Linked DNA regions of Gimesia maris. The protein of the gene in region 1 interacts with the protein of each later gene in a pairwise test. Links are inferred from orthologs where the notes say so. Each region holds a gene or a part of one and is shown on either strand. Other genes may lie near its edges. The genes, in order: tpiA and pepT.

Evidence for each region.
Region 2: the proteins of tpiA (region 1) and pepT interact in binary tests that used the Escherichia coli proteins (3 or more experiments, as listed by UniProt). The link is inferred for Gimesia maris from one-to-one orthologs.

Annotation. Positions count from the first base shown.
Region 1 is NZ_CP042910.1:2,722,745-2,731,691, reverse strand. Bases 264-3,258 are described here. They hold tpiA (triose-phosphate isomerase), read left to right. Parts: upstream 264-1,371; coding sequence 1,372-2,145; downstream 2,146-3,258. Other genes in these bases: GmarT_RS10075 (YicC/YloC family endoribonuclease), read left to right, coding at 2,979-3,258; secG (preprotein translocase subunit SecG), read left to right, coding at 2,302-2,892; pheA (prephenate dehydratase), read left to right, coding at 264-1,108. Also shown: more of pheA, read left to right, coding at 1-263; more of GmarT_RS10075, read left to right, coding at 3,259-3,863; gmk (guanylate kinase), read left to right, coding at 3,932-4,546; GmarT_RS10065 (DNA-directed RNA polymerase subunit omega), read left to right, coding at 4,530-4,808; GmarT_RS10060 (flavoprotein), read left to right, coding at 4,826-5,386; GmarT_RS10055 (phosphopantothenoylcysteine decarboxylase domain-containing protein), read left to right, coding at 5,437-6,063; GmarT_RS10050 (DNA translocase FtsK), read left to right, coding at 6,543-8,843. UniProt on the Escherichia coli protein: Involved in the gluconeogenesis. Catalyzes stereospecifically the conversion of dihydroxyacetone phosphate (DHAP) to D-glyceraldehyde-3-phosphate (G3P).
Region 2 is NZ_CP042910.1:3,505,239-3,514,096, forward strand. Bases 2,583-5,488 are described here. They hold pepT (peptidase T), read left to right. Parts: upstream 2,583-3,372; coding sequence 3,373-4,605; downstream 4,606-5,488. Other genes in these bases: GmarT_RS12955 (sialidase family protein), read left to right, coding at 2,583-3,331; GmarT_RS12965 (S41 family peptidase), read left to right, coding at 5,040-5,488. In the rest of the region: GmarT_RS12945 (ArnT family glycosyltransferase), read left to right, coding at 1-1,625; more of GmarT_RS12955, read left to right, coding at 2,174-2,582; more of GmarT_RS12965, read left to right, coding at 5,489-6,710; GmarT_RS12970 (WD40 repeat domain-containing protein), read left to right, coding at 6,707-7,606; GmarT_RS12975 (serine/threonine protein kinase), read left to right, coding at 7,810-8,858. UniProt on the Escherichia coli protein: Cleaves the N-terminal amino acid of tripeptides.

The DNA.
Region 1 (8,947 bases):
GAAAAAAGTAGCCCGCACCAGCCCCAGCACAAAACGCAATCCTGCATCGACACAGTCCGAACTCAAAAAGATTGACCGAGAGATTATCAAACTGGTCAATAAACGCTGTTCGATGACAGTCAAACAGATCAAATCTGATCCCGAGCCCCGCAAGGCGATGTTTGACCCCAAAACAGATGAAGAACTGCGTGAAACAATCGAAAAACTGAACGGATCCGGCCCTCTGACCAACAATGCCATCCGTGGAATTTTTCGTCAGATCCTCAGTTCTGCCCGCAGACAGATCCACCCCCAACGCGTTGCCTACCTGGGCCCTGCTTACAGCTATACCCATCTGGCTGCCCTGGAACGGTTTGGCGAAGGGGCCGACATGGTGCCTGTGAACACCATCGGGGCTGTATTTGAAGAAGTCAACCGGGGGAATACCGAGTTTGGTGTGGTTCCCATCGAAAACAGTACGGATGGACGGGTGGTCGACACCCTCGATATGTTCACCCGGCTTCCATTACGGATTTGTGGTGAAGTGCTGATCGCCGTACATCACAACCTGCTGGCGCGCTGCGAACGGAGCGAAATCACCGAAATCTACAGCAAACCGCAGGCACTCTCACAGTGCCGCGAGTGGCTCTCCCGAAACATGCCTCAGGCTCATCTGCATGAAGTCACCAGTACTTCAACCGCAGCCCAGCTGGCAGCGACCAAACCAGGTGCCGCAGCAGTTGCCAGCCACCAGGCTTCTGTGGAATACGATCTGCAGATTATCGTGGAAGGCATTGAAGATAACGCCAACAACGTCACTCGCTTTGCCGTAATCGGCGAAGAGGTCTGCAACCCGACCGGTAAAGATCGTACGGCGATCCTGGTTCAAATCGCCCACAAGGCCGGCTCCCTGGCTGATACACTTCAGATCTTTAAGAAAAACAAGGTCAACCTGACCTGGATCGAATCCTTCCCGCTCCGGGGAGAAGAACCAGGATACCTGTTCTTCATTGATTTTGAAGGCCATGTTCAGGAACCCCATATTAAACGAACGCTGAATGAACTGGAGAAACGCGTCGTTCGTCTGGAAACAATGGGGTCCTACCCCCGCAGCGGGATTCTGGAGTAACAGAAGATGGCAACCGCGCCTCTGATTCGTGAGAATTCTGTGAAAACAGGGGTCATTTCAGGATTTTCAGCCCAAATCCTTGAATCATTGCGTTTGACTCAATAACTTATGCTGCAGCTTTGATTGCTGCTTAAAACGGCATCGGTAACCATTTGAAGGTCACAGATCCGTTAACGCTTTTGTTTCGCCTCTCGATCTCTGGCGAAAACAGTATCTGTACAGTCCATTTCCACCTTTAACTTACTTCAATCACAGGATCAATTATGCGTCGCTTCCTTGTAGCCGGTAACTGGAAAATGAATACCACTAAAGAATCCGGTGCACAGCTGGCTCAGGCCCTGGCATCCGAAGTGCCCTCTGAAAATCCTGCCGTTGAAGTTCTGGTTTGCCCTCCGTTTCCCTACCTGACCACGATCGGCGAGATCGTCTCTGGCTCAGGCGTCGGCTTTGGTGCACAAAACTGTTACCATGAAGCACCAGGTGCTTTTACCGGTGAAACTTCAACGGAAATGCTGACCGACGTCGGTTGCCGTTCCGTTATCCTGGGACACAGTGAACGTCGTCACGTCCTTAAAGAAACAGACACAGATATCAATCTCAAAGTCAAAAAAGCCCTCGAAGCTGGGCTGCAGGTCGTCCTCTGTGTTGGTGAATTACAGAGTGAACGTGAATCAGACCAGACAGAAACCGTGCTCAACACCCAGATGACAGGCGGCCTGAGTGGAGTCGACGCATCCGCATTCGGGCAGATCGTGATCGCTTATGAACCAGTCTGGGCGATCGGAACCGGTTTAACAGCGAGCCCTGAACAGGCAGAAGCCGCTCATCTCTACCTGAGAAACTGGCTCAAAGACCAGTATTCTGCAGAAATCGCAGACTCAACCCGAATTCTGTATGGTGGTAGTGTCAAACCAGATAACGCCAAAGAACTGCTTTCCCAGGAAAACGTCGATGGCGCGCTGGTTGGAGGAGCAAGCCTCAAAGCAGAGCTCTTTATCCCCATCATTCAGGCTGCTGTGGAGTTATCTGCAGAATAGTCAAGAGTTTCTGGTATTTAGACGATACTCCGAATCCAGAATCGATTTACAGATCGTATATCATTACTGTATGATACGGGCGATCTTACTTCAGCAACTTGCGGGTGATTTTATCAACCCGTTCAGAAGATATTTTAAGCCATTTAGGATGACACAATGATTTTTGCGACGTTCCTGGAAGCCATTACAGATCCTGCTACCATACTGATGACATTTCTGATGTTCTTCGGAGTCCTCCTGATTATCATCATCCTGCTGCAAAAAGGTCGTGGTGGTGGACTGGCCGGCGCATTCGGTGGTGCCGGTGGCCAAAGTGCACTGGGAACGAAAGCCGGCGATGTCTTCACAAAAATTACGATTATCATGGCAGTGATCTGGGTGATCCTGGCTGGTGTCTCCGGCATCACCACACGCGCCAGTTCCGGAAAATACAGTGGCGGTAGTGCCGTATCTGAAGAGACCGCTATTTCCTCGGATGACAAAAACAAAGAAGAAGAGACACCGGATACTGAAGAAAAAGCGGCAGGCGGCCCGGAATTCACACCTCCTAAAGATCTCGCTGAAAAAGAGACAAAAGCCGCTGAAGAGAAAAAGCCAGCTGCAACGGAAGAGAAAGCAACCAAGCCGGCTGAACCAGCCGGTAAAGATGCTGCTCCGAAAGCTGCCGCTCCTGAATCTAAAGAAGACAATAAACAGGAAACTCCTGCAAAACCTGAGACAACCAAATCTCAACCCAAGTCAGAATAGTCAACTGAGCTGATCCTGCGTTCGGCAAAGTTTTTGCTGGTTCTCTAAGCCTCAAATTATTCCTGTTATTCAGAAAAGAGTGTGTTGTGCTGCTGGGCATGACTGGTTTTGGAAGTGCGACTGCAGAAAACGACCGGCTCTCGGTCCATGCCGAGCTACGTACCGTCAACAATCGCTATCTGAAAGTTTCGTCCCGCTATCCGGACTTCTACGCGAAACTGGGAAGCCAGATCGAAAAACTGATTCGCAGTTCTGTCTCTCGCGGAACCGTGAATCTCACATTGCGAATTGACAGTCTGGATCGCACCAGCGATTACCTGCTGGATGAAGAAGTCATCAAACAGTACTGGGAACAGCTCAAACACCTGTCCGAAGCCTGCCATACTCCCTTGCCCAATCACGTTGACAGCCTGTTGACGTTACCTGGCGCTGCAATCGACAATTACTCGCGTTCCCATACCCCTGAGTCGGACTGGCCATTAATTGAACAGGCGATTCGCGGTGCCCTGCAGGAACTCACTGAGTTTCGCAAGAAAGAAGGGGAATCGGCCCAGGCAGATCTTGAGAGCAGTAATCAGATTATTCGCCAGCAGCTTGAAGTAGTTAAAGAGAAGGCACCGCGTGTTGTCACAAACTACCGGGATCGCCTGCATCAGCGACTGGCAGACCTGCTGAAAGACCAGGAAGTCGAACTGGACCCTGACAGCCTGATTCGGGAAGTCAGCATGTTTGCAGATCGTTGTGATATCAACGAAGAAATCAGTCGACTTGGCTGCCATTTAGAGCAATTTGACTCCATCATCACCTCAAAAACGTCTCAGGGTAAAAAACTGGAATTTCTGGTGCAGGAGATGTTCCGCGAAATTAATACGATCGGCTCGAAAGCCAATGATGTTGAGATTTCCCACGCCGTCATCGAAATGAAACTGGCTGTTGAGAAAATCAGAGAAAACGTCCAGAACGTTGAATAGTATAGAATTATTGATCTCCTGAGATTGAATACAGAGACCACACAACGATTACTCTGGAGCTTTACCAAGTGTCTGAACCCCAAGCCTGTATCCCACCGGACATACCGATTGTTGTGCTCTCCGGCCCGACCGCCAGCGGGAAAACAACCATTGTTAATCGACTGATGCAGGAAACACCGGTCAAACTGATCAAAGCGATCTCGGCCACAACGCGTCCTCGCCGAAAAGGGGAAGTGGACGGCAAAGATTACTATTTTCTGACAACGGAAGAATTTGAAAAACGACAGGAAAATAACGAATTCCTTGAATGTGAACAGGTTCATGGGTTGGGATACTGGTATGGAACGTTAAAATCAGAAGTGGACCGGGCAGCGAAACAGGGGGGCTGGCCTTTTCTGGAAATTGATGTGCAGGGAACCCTGAAACTGAAAAAACAGTTCCCCCAGACCATTACGCTCTTTGTCAGAACATCCTCCGATGAAGAATACGAGAAACGAATCCGCAATCGGGGAACCGAATCAGAAGAAGTGATCGAAAAACGGCTGGCAACAATTCGCAAAGAACTGGAGCAGGCCCAATATTATAGTCATGTCATTATCAATGACGATCTGGAACGTGCTGTCACAGAAATCGGCACCATCCTGAAACAACGGGAGCTAGAAATTAATGCTGGAAGAATTTAAAGAAGAAGAAATCGTCAACAAAGTGGGCGGACGTTTCAAACTGTCTTCACTCATTCAAAAACGGATTGTCGCGTTGAACCGGGGCGCGCGACCACTGGTCGAAATGCAGACCAAAAACCACATGGAAATCGTGGTTCAGGAAATCATGGAAGACAAAATCTACCTCGACCAGTCTGGTGAAGTGGCCATCACCGATGATGGAAGTCCGCTGGATGCCATCGAATATGACGACGCAGGCCCGACACTGGAAGACCTGGTTTAACACACCGATTCAGTACCATGAGCACCGGAAACCAACCCATGCAGGGGCGCGAAATCCTATTAGGTGTTTCTGGAGGAATTGCCGCATACAAGACGGCTGACCTGGCCAGCAAACTGGTTCAAAAAGGGGCAGCCGTCAGCGTGGTGATGACACAAGCCGCGCAGAAATTCATAGGCGCGACCACATTTGAAGCCCTCACCGGCCGCCCGGTCTACCAGGACGGGTTTGCTCCCCGTGAACATTTTCAGGGAGAGCATATTGGCCTGGTCAGAAGAGCCGAACTGTTTGTCATCGCGCCCGCCACTGCAAACGTGATGGCCCAGATGGCGCATGGTTTCGCGGATGATCTGCTAGCCACGCTCACGCTGACCTGCACTGCTCCCATCCTGCTGGCACCGGCGATGAACGCTGACATGTGGGCCAAGGCCTCGGTTCAGCGCAATCTGGAACAGATAAAGGCAGACGGAATTCAGATCGTAGAACCAGGCGAAGGCTGGTTGAGTTGTGGCGTGATCGGAAAAGGACGGATGGCAGAACCGGCAGAGATTTTAACCCGAATTGAAGAACTACTGGGGTAATTCGAATCTGCTCTGCCCTGCTTCGAACTCATCCATTGAATGATCCTCCAATGCGAATCCTGATCACAGCCGGCCCCACACGAGAATACCTGGATGATGTTCGCTACCTGTCCAACGCCAGCAGCGGACAGATGGGATATGCTTTAGCCCGCTCCGCCATTGCCGCCGGTCATGAAGTTGCGCTGGTTTCAGGCCCGGTCACTATTGCTCCCCCCGCCGGCTGCGAGCTTTACCAGGTTGAAACGACGGACGAGATGTTCGCGCAATGCGAAAAACTGTTCCCAAACTGTGATGGTGTGATTGGTACTGCCGCGGTCTGTGACTATCGGATCAAAACCCGTAAACCCGGCAAAATCGCTAAAACCGGCGAGGCGATTACCCTGGAACTGATAGAAACGATCGACGTTCTGGCAGAACTGGGATCCCAGAAAGGGAATCGCTGGGTGATGGGCTTCGCGCTGGAATCGCAGGATGCCCGCTTTAACGCCGTTCGCAAACTCTACAGCAAAAAATGCGATGCCATCGTGCTTAACAGTGTGAGCGCCATCGGCTCCTCAGAAAACTTCGTGGAAGTGATCGACCAGAGCCAGGAGATTGTCGCGACTTACTCGGGCGAAAAGACCCAGGTCGCAGATTCGCTGATCGAATGGATCCAGCAGCATCTGGCAGGCAGATAACCGGTCGCCCTTCTCACACGTCTACTGCGATAAACCGGGAGACAGGCCAGAACCTGTCAATCCCGCGCAACCGTTACAGTCGGCACGACGTGTTCCTGATAACTTCCGCTGACTGTTCTAACCCGAATCGCACGATCGCATGTGGCTAAAACACAACATCGTTTGATGAGTTTTTTCGACCCGCCCTCCGTTTGTGTGATAGGTTTGAGTAGTTAAGGAAATCAACATTTTTATGAATCCATACTTTTGTTTGGTACGTCTCAATGCCCCCCCATTGAGACACTGGTCGTGAAAATATTCCCGTCTGTTGATGTTCTTGGGTTTTCATCGCAGACGGGAACTATTTTTCACTCGAACAAATTTTCTGGTCAATCCCCACAAAAAAAGTAATCATTATTTTGCGTCCGCTTTGCGCGCCGTTGATTCTCCTTTGAATACACAACCCGAAATTTCTTACATAGATTTGCAGGTTGGTCAGCATGATCGACATTCAACGGTTCAAAACAGATTTAATCGCGCTGGGATTACTGGCAGCGACAGTCTTTCTTGGACTGAGTCTGTTCAGTTACGACCCCGCCGATCCTCCTGCGCAACTCGTCTACCCTGTCCGTGATGTCGCACAAAACCTGTGTGGTGACTCCGGCGCTCAGATTGCCCATTACCTGCGTACCGGTTTCGGTATCGGTGCCTGGGGAATTTTCCTGGCATTAATCGTAGTCGATATGCGAATGTTCTCGCGACAGGAAACTTCCGGAGTTCTGGTGGAACTCATCGGCCTGAGTCTGATTCTGATTTCAGCCTGTATTGTCAGCCAGATGATGCTGGGACAAAACAGTGCGACACCACTGATTGGCAGTGGTGGGTATATTGGTGCACTCGGTTTTTCTCTGCTGGAAACCCGATTTTCGGTTGCTGGATCGCTGATTCTGCTGACCTCGATGTTTCTGGCTGGACTGTTGCTGACAGCAGATACGCTGCCGGTACGTCTCTTCTTTTCCTGCCTCACCTTTCCTTTCAAAGCCTTGAGTCGTGAATCGGCTGAAGTGGATGAAACTGAAGAAGAAGCAGACGAAGAAGAGTATGAAGAGGAAGAAGAAATTGTCGCTGAAGAGGAAGACGAATACGAAGAAGAAGTCGTCGCCGTTCCCAAAGCGAAAGTAAAGCCTAAAAAACGCAAGCCGATCAAAGTCAATCCGCCGGCGGGAATTCGCGTGGCGCGACAGACTCAGCCAATCGAGCAAAAAAAAAACAGCTCCTATAAGCTGCCCGGGTTAGACCTGCTGGAAGATGCGGAAGACTTCCCGTTTGAGTTGTTAGCCAAAAAAGCGGAAGAAGCGGCCGAAGTTCTGGAAAACACGTTCGCTGATTTTGGTCTTGATATCCAGGTCTCCGAAATCGATACCGGCCCTGTCTTAACACTGTTCGAACTGGATCTGAAACCCGGACTGCGGGTGGCCAAAGTTACCGCGCTGGCTCACGATCTGGCAGTCGCTTTACGTGTGCCTTCCGTGCGAGTAGTGCCTTCCATTCCCGGAAAAAACACGGTCGGCGTGGAAGTTCCCAACGACAAACAGGTCATGGTCCGTCTGAAAGAACTGATCGAAGCCTGCTCTGACGAAACAGAAAAAAGTCGCATTCCCCTGTTCATGGGGAAAGATGTCAGCGGACATCCTCTGACTGCCGATCTGGCCAAATTACCTCACCTGTTGATTGCCGGTCGAACCGGAACCGGGAAAAGTGTCTGTCTGAATACACTGATTCTGTCACTGTTGATGACCCGCACGCCCAACGAAGTCAAAATGCTGATGATCGATCCGAAGATGGTGGAGTTAAGCGGCTACAAACGCATCCCCCATCTGATGCATCCGGTGATCACCGATATGAAAAAAGCGGAAGCCGTGCTGGCGTGGGCCGTCGACAAGATGGAAGAACGCTACGACCTGCTTGCCCGCTGCGGCTCCAGAAACATCGAAAGCTTCAACAAACTGGGTAAGGATAAAGTTCTGGATCTGGCTGGAATCGATCCTGAATCGGAAGAAGCATTGCAGATGCCGGAAAAAATGCCTTCGATCGTGATCGTCGCCGATGAAATTGCCGACATGATGATGACCTCTGGTAAAGACGTGGAAGCACATATTATTCGCCTGGCTCAGAAATCTCGTGCTGTCGGAATCCACCTGGTGCTGGCAACTCAGAAACCAACGGTTGACGTGATTACCGGTCTGATTAAATCCAACCTGCCTGCCCGCGTTTCATTCCAGGTGGCCAGTCGCGGCGACAGTCGTGTGGTTCTGGATGAAAACGGTGCAGACGCCCTGCTCGGCAACGGTGACATGCTGTATCTGGCACCTGGGACCAGTAAACTGACACGGGCCCAGGGCGCGTATGTCAGTGACGAGGAAATCGAACGCGTGATTGACTTCTTCAGTGACATGGCACCTGAATACAGTCCGGAACTGGCTCAAATCACCGCAGCCAATTCCAAGAAAAATAATGGCGGCGAATCGGACCGTAAAGAAGACAGCCTGTACGAAGAAGCCGTTGAAGTCGTCATTCGTGAAGGTCGCGGTTCCGTTTCACTGCTGCAGCGTGCTTTGGGAGTCGGCTACGGTCGTGGTGCCCGGTTGATAGACTATATGGCTGAAGATGGCATCGTGGGTGAATATAACGGCTCGCAGGCACGTGAAGTCTTGTACACACTCGATGAGTGGGAAGCCGTGAAGGCAAACCAGTTCGAGGACGATTTAGGGGAAGAAGAATACGAAGAAGAGTTCGTTTGAGCATCTACCCCCCTGCTTCGCTGAGAATCTGACCTGAAAACAGGGCGAAATCGGCTTTTCGTTTGACTCATACTCCCCTGCTGCTTATGATCTTTCCATCGACT
Region 2 (8,858 bases), 780 kb from region 1 along the record:
ATTCCAGCCAGGAGACTTCAGTCTCAGTGGTGATCTGGTTGAGCGTTCTTGTCATCATCCTTGTCGGGATTGTCATCAGAGTAAACTTACTGGATTTGCTGTTTTTGGGCTATGACGAAGCAATGCATTTTCAGGCAGCGCGTGCTACTAATGTTGCCGATGTGATGCAGGCGAGTCGGATCTATACTCATCCTCCTTTGATTTTTCTTTTTTATCATTATTGGATGATTCTAGGCGACTCTGAATGGTTGTTGCGATTGCCTTCCCTGTTGTTTTGTGTTCCGGCACTTGTTTTCGGTTTTCTGTGGCTCAAGGAACTGCTGGGGCCACGGCCTGCCTTGGTGGGGTTAACCTTTCTTACTTTTTCGCTTCCGATGATTCAATTAAGCATCGTAGTGCGTGGGTATACGTTAATGCTCATGTTTTTTTTCGTTGCTCTGTATTATCAGGAGCGATTTTTTCGGCATGAGTCTTTGCCCGCGTTAGTTGTGAGTGGACTTTGTCTGGGACTGGCGATGTTAACTCACTATGCCACTGCCTGGTTTCTGCTGGTGATAGGATTATTAGCTCTGATGCGGCTTTTTTCGGGATCTCTTTCCCGTCGGGCAATCGTCAGTTGGGTCTTCTTACAGTTCGCTTTAATCGGTTTGTGCGTTGGATTGTATTTGTTGCACGTAAGAGGTTTTGTCAACAGTCAAATTCAGTCAGAACTGTGGGACGTCTGGTTGAATTACAGTTCAGCCGATCAGACAAAACTGCGTCCTGCCGCCCTGACGCTAATACATACGGCAGATTATATAAAATATGTTGCAGGTGTGAATCCGATCCTGATGGGCTGTTTGTTGCTGGTGGGATCTTTTGTTCTCTTATTAAAGGGTTATCGAGAGAGTGGATCGAAATGGATTGCCATTGAGCGAAGCCTGACGGTTCTCCTGCCTATGATCATTGCAGCGTTCTTATTTAACTATCGCATTTATCCTCTGGGATACACGCGGCACTCAATCTGGTTGATCCCCTTCACCGCTGCAGGATTTTCTGCTGCGGCTTATCCATTGTTGCGTTGTCCAGGCGTATTTCGATCTGCCTGCGGTGTATTTCTGCTTGGTTTCTGGTTTTACCTCTATCCCTATCAGGTGGTTAGAAGTCTGGAAACAACTCAGACACCTGCCATGGCCCGAGAAGTGGCTTCCTTATTGAAAAGCACCGTTCCTGCTGATTCGCTGATCATTACCGACGATAGTACGAGAAACGTTTTGGAATATTACCTGATGGGGAGAGAGCAGACTCAGATGAAACCTCTTGAGGGAGGGTTTATGGAATATCAAATGGGGGACTATCGTGTAATCACGATTCCGAAGTTCCATTTTTACTTATATGACTTCAAAAATGAATGGGAAAAATATCAGCAGGTGTTGGGGGAAGACGCTACAGAACCAGTCTGGCTGACCTATATCGGTTTCGGAAATCCTCGCAATATACCGCAGAGATTATTTAGAAACTTTCCGCCTCGTAAAGTGCTTGAAAAAGCAAACTACCTTGATAACTATATTATCAAGGTAGAGTTTATCGCACCTGATTCGGAAAATAAAAAACTCCCCGATGCTGATACTCTAATTGATCAATGAGAGATCCATCTGGTTTTATCTCAATTAAGCAGATAATGCCTCTCACGTTCAAACTCGAAGCATCGCTTCCATGGCGCTTCGATGTATCAGGCGGCGGTAATGGCATCCGTTAAAAAAACAACGCCTGAATCTCAGTTACAAGATTCAGGCGTCGTTTGTCTTGATGTGTCTTCTTATGACACAAGTAGCGGTGGAGGGATTCGAACCCCCGACACGCGGATTATGATTCCGCTGCTCTAACCGACTGAGCTACACCGCCAGTTTGGGTTACCCCCTGGCTTTGCCAGATGGGTTTATCCTACAAAATGTTCGACTGCAGGAAAAGCCATTTCTCAGTGCTAAACTGCTTAGGTATCTCACTTTATCGGCAAAATAACCCCCGAGAAGTCGAAAGCTTAACAAATTCCTGTTTGATCGCAAGTCAACCACTGCTCTCATCCGAAAATGCCCCGAATTTCGTTGATTGTGATGCGTTTACAGGGGCGATATACTCATTTTCTGGTCTTATTTTAAATCAGACGACCCTGGATCTGGAGTGGCCTTAAAATATGTACTATCCAAATCAACTACTGCTATCATGTGTCATCCTGTCTCTTGCTCTCCCCTGTTCTGCTGAAGAGAATCTTCAGGAATTCCCCCCTGCATTGAATTCAGAGATTGTGACTACCGTTTTTGAACGAGGAGAATCTGGTTATCACTCATTCCGCATCCCTGCTTTACTGACGACTCCTCGGGGAACGCTGCTCGCCTTTGCGGAAGGCCGCAGGAATAATTTAAATGACAGTGGCGACATCGATCTGGTTCTCAAAAGGAGTCAGGATGAGGGTAAAACCTGGTCTGAATTATTGGTGATCTGGACTGATGGCGAAAATACCTGTGGTAACCCGTGCCCCGTAGTGGATCAGACTACGGGCCGCATCTGGTTGCCTTTAACCTGGAATCACGGCAAAGACCATGCAAATCAGATCAAAGACCGGTCAGGCCTGGATACGCGACGCGTTTATATGAGTTATTCTGATGATGACGGCGTCACATGGAAGCAGCCCTATGAGATCACGGGATCGACCAAGAAACCGGAATGGACGTGGTATGCGACAGGCCCTGGAAATGGCATTCAGTTGACGCAAGGGAAATTTAAAGGCCGGCTGGTTATTCCCTGTGATCATAATGTCTCGCTGCAGGGAAATGTTGTACGTCGGGCGCACGCCATTTTTTCAGACAACCATGGTAAGACCTGGGAATTAAGCGAACCGATCGGAGAAAAAACAAATGAGTGTGCTGTCGTTGAACTGACTGACGGTCGGCTGTTGATGAATATGCGAAGCTATCACGGTGAAAATCGTCGAGCGATCGCTTTTTCCAGTGATGGAGGCATGACCTGGTCTGATGTGAGTCTGGATCAGGCTTTAATCGAGCCTGTCTGCCAGGCCAGTCTGATTCGTGTCCGGTTTCCTGATGTTGAGAAACCGGGACAGATCTTATTCAGCAATCCAGCCAGTAAAAAACGTGAAAAGATGGTCGTGCGACTCAGTGAAGATGACGGAAGAACCTGGACCGCCTCACGGCTGGTAACGCCCGGATCCGCTGCCTATTCCAGTCTCGCCGGAATCGGTGATGGAAAAGTCGGTTTGCTTTATGAGCGGGACGGCTATCGGACCATAGAATATGTTGCCTTTAAACTCGATTCTTTTCAGCCTGAATTATAGTTGAATGAGATCCCCCATTTAATATTAGAAAACAGATACTCATGGATACACTACAAGATCGCTTTTTGCGTTATGTCAGAATTGATACTCAGTCGGATGAGACGAGTCCTACGTTTCCGAGTACAAAAAAGCAGCTGGTGCTGAGTCGGATGCTGTTTGATGAGTGTGAGCAACTGGGGTTGGAAGATGTCACAATAAATGAGTACGGAATTGTGATGGCCACGATTCCCTCCACGGTTGAAGCGGATGTCCCGGCGATCGGGTGGGTAGCCCACGTGGATACCTCCCCTGAGTTCTCCGGTACGGACGTGAAACCGATCGTGCACGAAAATTATAATGGAGAAGATCTGGTGCTGCCCGGTGATCCGTCACGTGTATTGCGGGTCAGTGAAGAACCTCGTCTGAAGCAGATGCAGGGGAAAACGGTGATTACCACTGATGGTACGACACTTCTGGGAGCAGACGACAAGTCGGGAGTGGCTGTAATGATGTCCGCCGCCGCGAAGCTGATGGGGGATTCCTCTATCAAACATGGCCCGATTCGACTCTGTTTTACCTGCGATGAAGAGATCGGTCGGGGCATCGAAAAGCTGGATTTAAATGCATTCGGTGTCTGTTGTGCGTACACGTTAGACAGTGATGGCAGTGGCCGCATCGATTCCGAAACCTTTTCTGCAGATCAGGCTGTCATTGTTGTCAAAGGGGTCAATACACATCCTTCTGTTGGTAAGGGTGTGATGGTGAATGCCAATCGCATTTTATGTGAGTTGATTGCTCAATTACCGACAGAAACCTTAAGTCCGGAAACGACTGAGGGGCGGGAAGGCTTTATCCATCCCTATCATATTGAAGGCAGTGTTTCTGAGGCGTCTGCCCGGCTGATCTTACGTGATTTTGAAACAGAGAAGCTTGCGGAATATGCCGAACTTCTGGAATCACTGGCCGAACCACTTCGCCAGAAAAACCGCAAGGCAGAGATCACGATCAACATACATAAACAGTATCGCAATATGCGTGATGGGCTGCCCAAAGAGCCACGTGCATTGGAGAAGGCAATCGAAGCGACTCGCGCTGCCGGCCTCGAACCCAATCTGAACGTGATCCGTGGAGGGACAGATGGCAGTCTGTTGACTGAAAAAGGATTACCCACCCCCAATCTTTCCAGTGGACAGCACAATCCCCATTCACCGCTGGAATGGACCACTGTGGAAGAAATGCAGCAGGCAGTTGATGTTCTGATACAGCTGGCAATTCTCTGGGGCAAAGAACGTTGAGGTTCCAACTGACGAGTTGAATGAATTTGAGACACGCGCCGCTTTTTTCTGAAGTTGCTCATTCCGGTTCGGGTTGTCCGGGTTACCGGGGTTGGTGGAAATAGAGAAGCATTTCAGCTCCAGCTGCGCGTGTTGTACTAACGAGTTAAGACAACACGCCCTCCCTTAGCAGTATTCTGCCTGATTCGGTTTTAAATGGTCATTTAAAAATGAACCGATTGCACAGGTCGTAGTGCATCTTCACGAAAACGATTGTTTGACCATCGAATTTTTGTGGCTTATGTTAAACATATCGGCAAGATACTTGTTTAAATAAACGCTGTGCATTTATTGTGCAGCGCGAACCGGCGACTGTTTACCTGCCTGCTTTTGATGAGCCCTGCTTGTGGCGGCCTTCAGCAACAGGATAAAACGTCGGTTATAGAGGGGGAACCATGTTTTCTACTACCAAGACGCGACTTCTTAAGAGATTACATTCGAGTCATTTGTGGGTTTATCTACTGGGCTGTCTGCTGGCAGCAGGATCCAATATCACTGCTGCGGATCCAGGTGAACTTCCCATTGTGATTCCCGTTACGCAGACCCAGTCAATTGCTAAAGGGGAGGAGTATGAACGGAATCGGCAATGGATCAAGGCGATTGAGCATTATGAAGAAGCCTTAAAAGAGTGGCCTGAAAACGACAACATCAAATACGGTTTGCGTCGTGCCAAAATTCACTTTGGCATCGACCGTCGTTACTCGGATGACAGCTTTTCGAAAGTGCTTCTGAATCAATCGCGAAGAGAAGCATTTATCCTCTTCGACGAAATTCTGTCTAAAATTCAATCGCACTTCGTCGATCCGCTCAGTACCACTTCTTTCGTGGCACATGGTACGGAAAGCCTGTATCTGGCTCTGGCCAATGATCAGTTTATTAAAGCTCATCTGAAAGGAGTGCCGCCCGAGAAGATTCGTATGGTGCGTCGTATTCTAAGAGAAAATTACTGGAACAAATCTGTTTCCAGTCATCACGGGGCACATCAACTGATTATCGAAGTCTGCACGATGTCTTATCAGAATCTGGGACTGCGGGATACTGCTGTGATTTCTGAATACATGTTCGGTGGCTGTAATGCCCTGGATGATTACAGCAGCTTTCTGACTCCGGAGCGTCTGGGCGATCTGTACGACAATATCGAAGGTGAATTTGTCGGGATCGGGATCGAAATGAAAGCCGAGATCGGAGAAGGCATGCTGCTGATGAATGTGCTGCCAGACAGCCCTGCCGAAGCGGCCGGGGTCCTGTCGGGAGATCATATTGTTGGCATCGATCAGCATGACTGCCGAAATATGACAACTGACCAGGCAGCGAATCTGCTGCGGGGGACTTCAGGCAGTCAGGTACTACTGGAACTGGAAAGTCCTGGCAGTGACCGGACGCGAACTGCAAGGGTTACCCGTAAAGCAGTCCAGGTGAAAAGTTTTCCCATCGTGAAGATGCTTGATCAGGAAAATGGAATCGCTTACATCAAAATGACCGGTTTTCAGAAAACATCTGCTGCAGAACTGGATGCCGCCCTGCATAAACTTCACGGTGAAGGTATGCGGTCACTGATCTGGGATGTGCGTGGTAATCCAGGCGGGTTACTGTCTGCCGCCGTGGAAGTGCTGGATCGTTTTCTGGAAGAAGGGAAGCTCGTTTCCACAAAAGGACGCGTTTCTGATCAGAACTGGAGCTACACAGCACATCGTCCTGGTACTTGGAAAATTCCGCTGGTATTATTAGTCGATGAAAACAGTGCCAGTGCCAGCGAAATTGTGGCGGGGGCATTAACCGATCATCGTCGTGCGACAGTGGTCGGACGCAAAACCTACGGGAAATGGTCTGTTCAGAGTATTTTCCCGATTCGGGGTTCGACTGGTTTACGCCTGACAACTGCCAAATTCTATTCGCCTCAAGGTAACACTTATGGTAAGATCGGGATCAAACCGACAATCACGGTTGAAAAGGATGAACTGCAGACAGCCATGTATGGTGCGTCAAGAGAGCAGAAACTCGCTGCAGATTCTGATATCAAACGTGGCTTACAAATCCTGCAAAGGCAATATGCTGTAACACCATGATGGATGAACGTGCCGCCTGGCTCACACAGGGAAAAGGGACAACCCCCGAATTACGGTGGTCATTCTCAACAGAAGCTCCTTTACTTGCGCTGGACCTGGCACGGGAAACAGGAGAAATACTGGCCGCCGATGTTTCGGGCGGCCTTTATTTATTGGATCGACAGGGGCAGTTTCTGCATTTGAATCGTGGTGTTAAGGATGTGCAACTGGTCCACTGGAGTGATCGTGGGAAACTGGGAGCTGCGATCTACTCAGACAATAATATCTGTTGCTTTGATCGTGATCTGAACGTCTTGTGGGCGATCTCTTTTTCGGTGGAGTGCCTGGCAATTACGATGGATTCCTACGGCGACTATCTGGCAGTCAGTCTGGCCAGTGGTAAGACCATTCTGATTGACTCGCAGAAAAAGAAAGTCGCCAGTTTTGAAACGATGCGTCCTTTAAGTTATCTCGAATTTCAGGTCTCTGAACCAAGATTGATGGGGGCAGCGGAAAATGGGTTTCTCTGCTGCCATGATCTTGAGGGAAATTGTATCTGGACTGAAAAGCACTGGTCTAATTGTGGAGGGATTTCAATTTCGGGAGATGGACAGCGGCTCTATCTGGCAGGATTCAATTATGGAATTTTAATTTTTGACCATGATGGTGAATCTGCAGGGACTCTGATTTTTGAAGGGACACCCAAAGTCCTCGCTTGTGATTTTGCAGGAAATCGAATCGTTGCCGCTACGATAGAGCAGGAACTGTACTGGTTAAATCAGGAGGGTAAGCTGATTTGGGGAGGAGTGATTCCTGATGAAGCAGTTGAAGTAGCCTGCGATCCGTTTGGTCAATGGTGTGTTTGTGGTTTGAAATCCGGTCTCGTGCAGTGCCTGGACTGGAGTGATTCGATTTAAAAGCACCCTGTCCCCCGGACACCTGCTGTTGTGATGTGCAGTCCTCATTTTCTTATCGAGTAAGGTCGAAAAGAATGAGGGTCTATTTTGACTCTCTCACGACAACAGCTTATGATATATGTTCTTCTGTCATTCGGGTTTAGGTGGTTCCAAATCAGTTCTTAACAATTTCTGGAAGCGTTCGGACTCAAGTAAGGCGTTTTTTGAATCGTTCGATTCAGACATTTCTGGGGCAGGCAATGGCCAAGCGGAATGAAAATACACCTGAGAGAAAAAAACGCCAGTCTGCGCGCGTACCGAAACTGGAAACGCTGGGCAAATACAAAATTGAAAAAGAAATCGGTGCAGGCGGTATGGGCGCTGTTTTCCTCGCCCGTGACACCAGATTGAACCGACTGGCTGCTCTAAAGATTCTGCCGCGGGATAAAGCGGAAAACCCTGTTCTCGTGAAACGCTTCAAGGCGGAAGGTCAGGCGGCTGCCCATCTCCGCCATGAGAATATTGTTTCAGTTTATGATGCCGGCGAAGAAGACGGTTATCTTTATATCGCGCTGGAATATGTTGAGGGAACAGACCTTCATAACCTGATCAATAAACGAAATCGGATTCCAGTCCGCCGGTCGCTGGAGATCATCACACAGGTGACAGAGGCTCTCTCACATGCTTATCAGCAGGGAATCGTGCATCGTGACATCAAGCCTGCCAATATTCTCATTCGCCTGGATGGCGTTGTTAAGTTGACTGACCTGGGATTGGCCCGTTCCATAGATGATAATACGGAAACGAGTATCACCCGGGCCGGGACGACTGTTGGGACCGTTGATTACATGGCTCCCGAGCAGGCCCGTGACAGTAAGGCGGCAGATATCCGCAGTGATATCTATTCGCTCGGTTGTACCTGGTATCACATGCTGACAGGCCGGGCCCCCTTCTCTGAAGGTAGCCTGACCAATAAACTCGCCGCTCATGCTACCACTCCTCCACCCGATCCGCGGGAACTCAATGATCGAGTGCCGGAAGGGATTGTCGCCATCATTCATCGGATGATGGCCAAACCACAGGCAGATCGCTATCAGACTCCGGCTGAACTTCTGGAAGACTTGAAGAACTCGAATCTGAAACGTTCCAATCTTGGAAACGATGTTCTGGAAGCATTGGCAAATGATGAATCGGATGGAGAGCAACCTACTCTCGAGTCAGACCAGCTACCAGCAGCAGACAGCAGTGATTTTTTGATCAATCAGTTCATGCC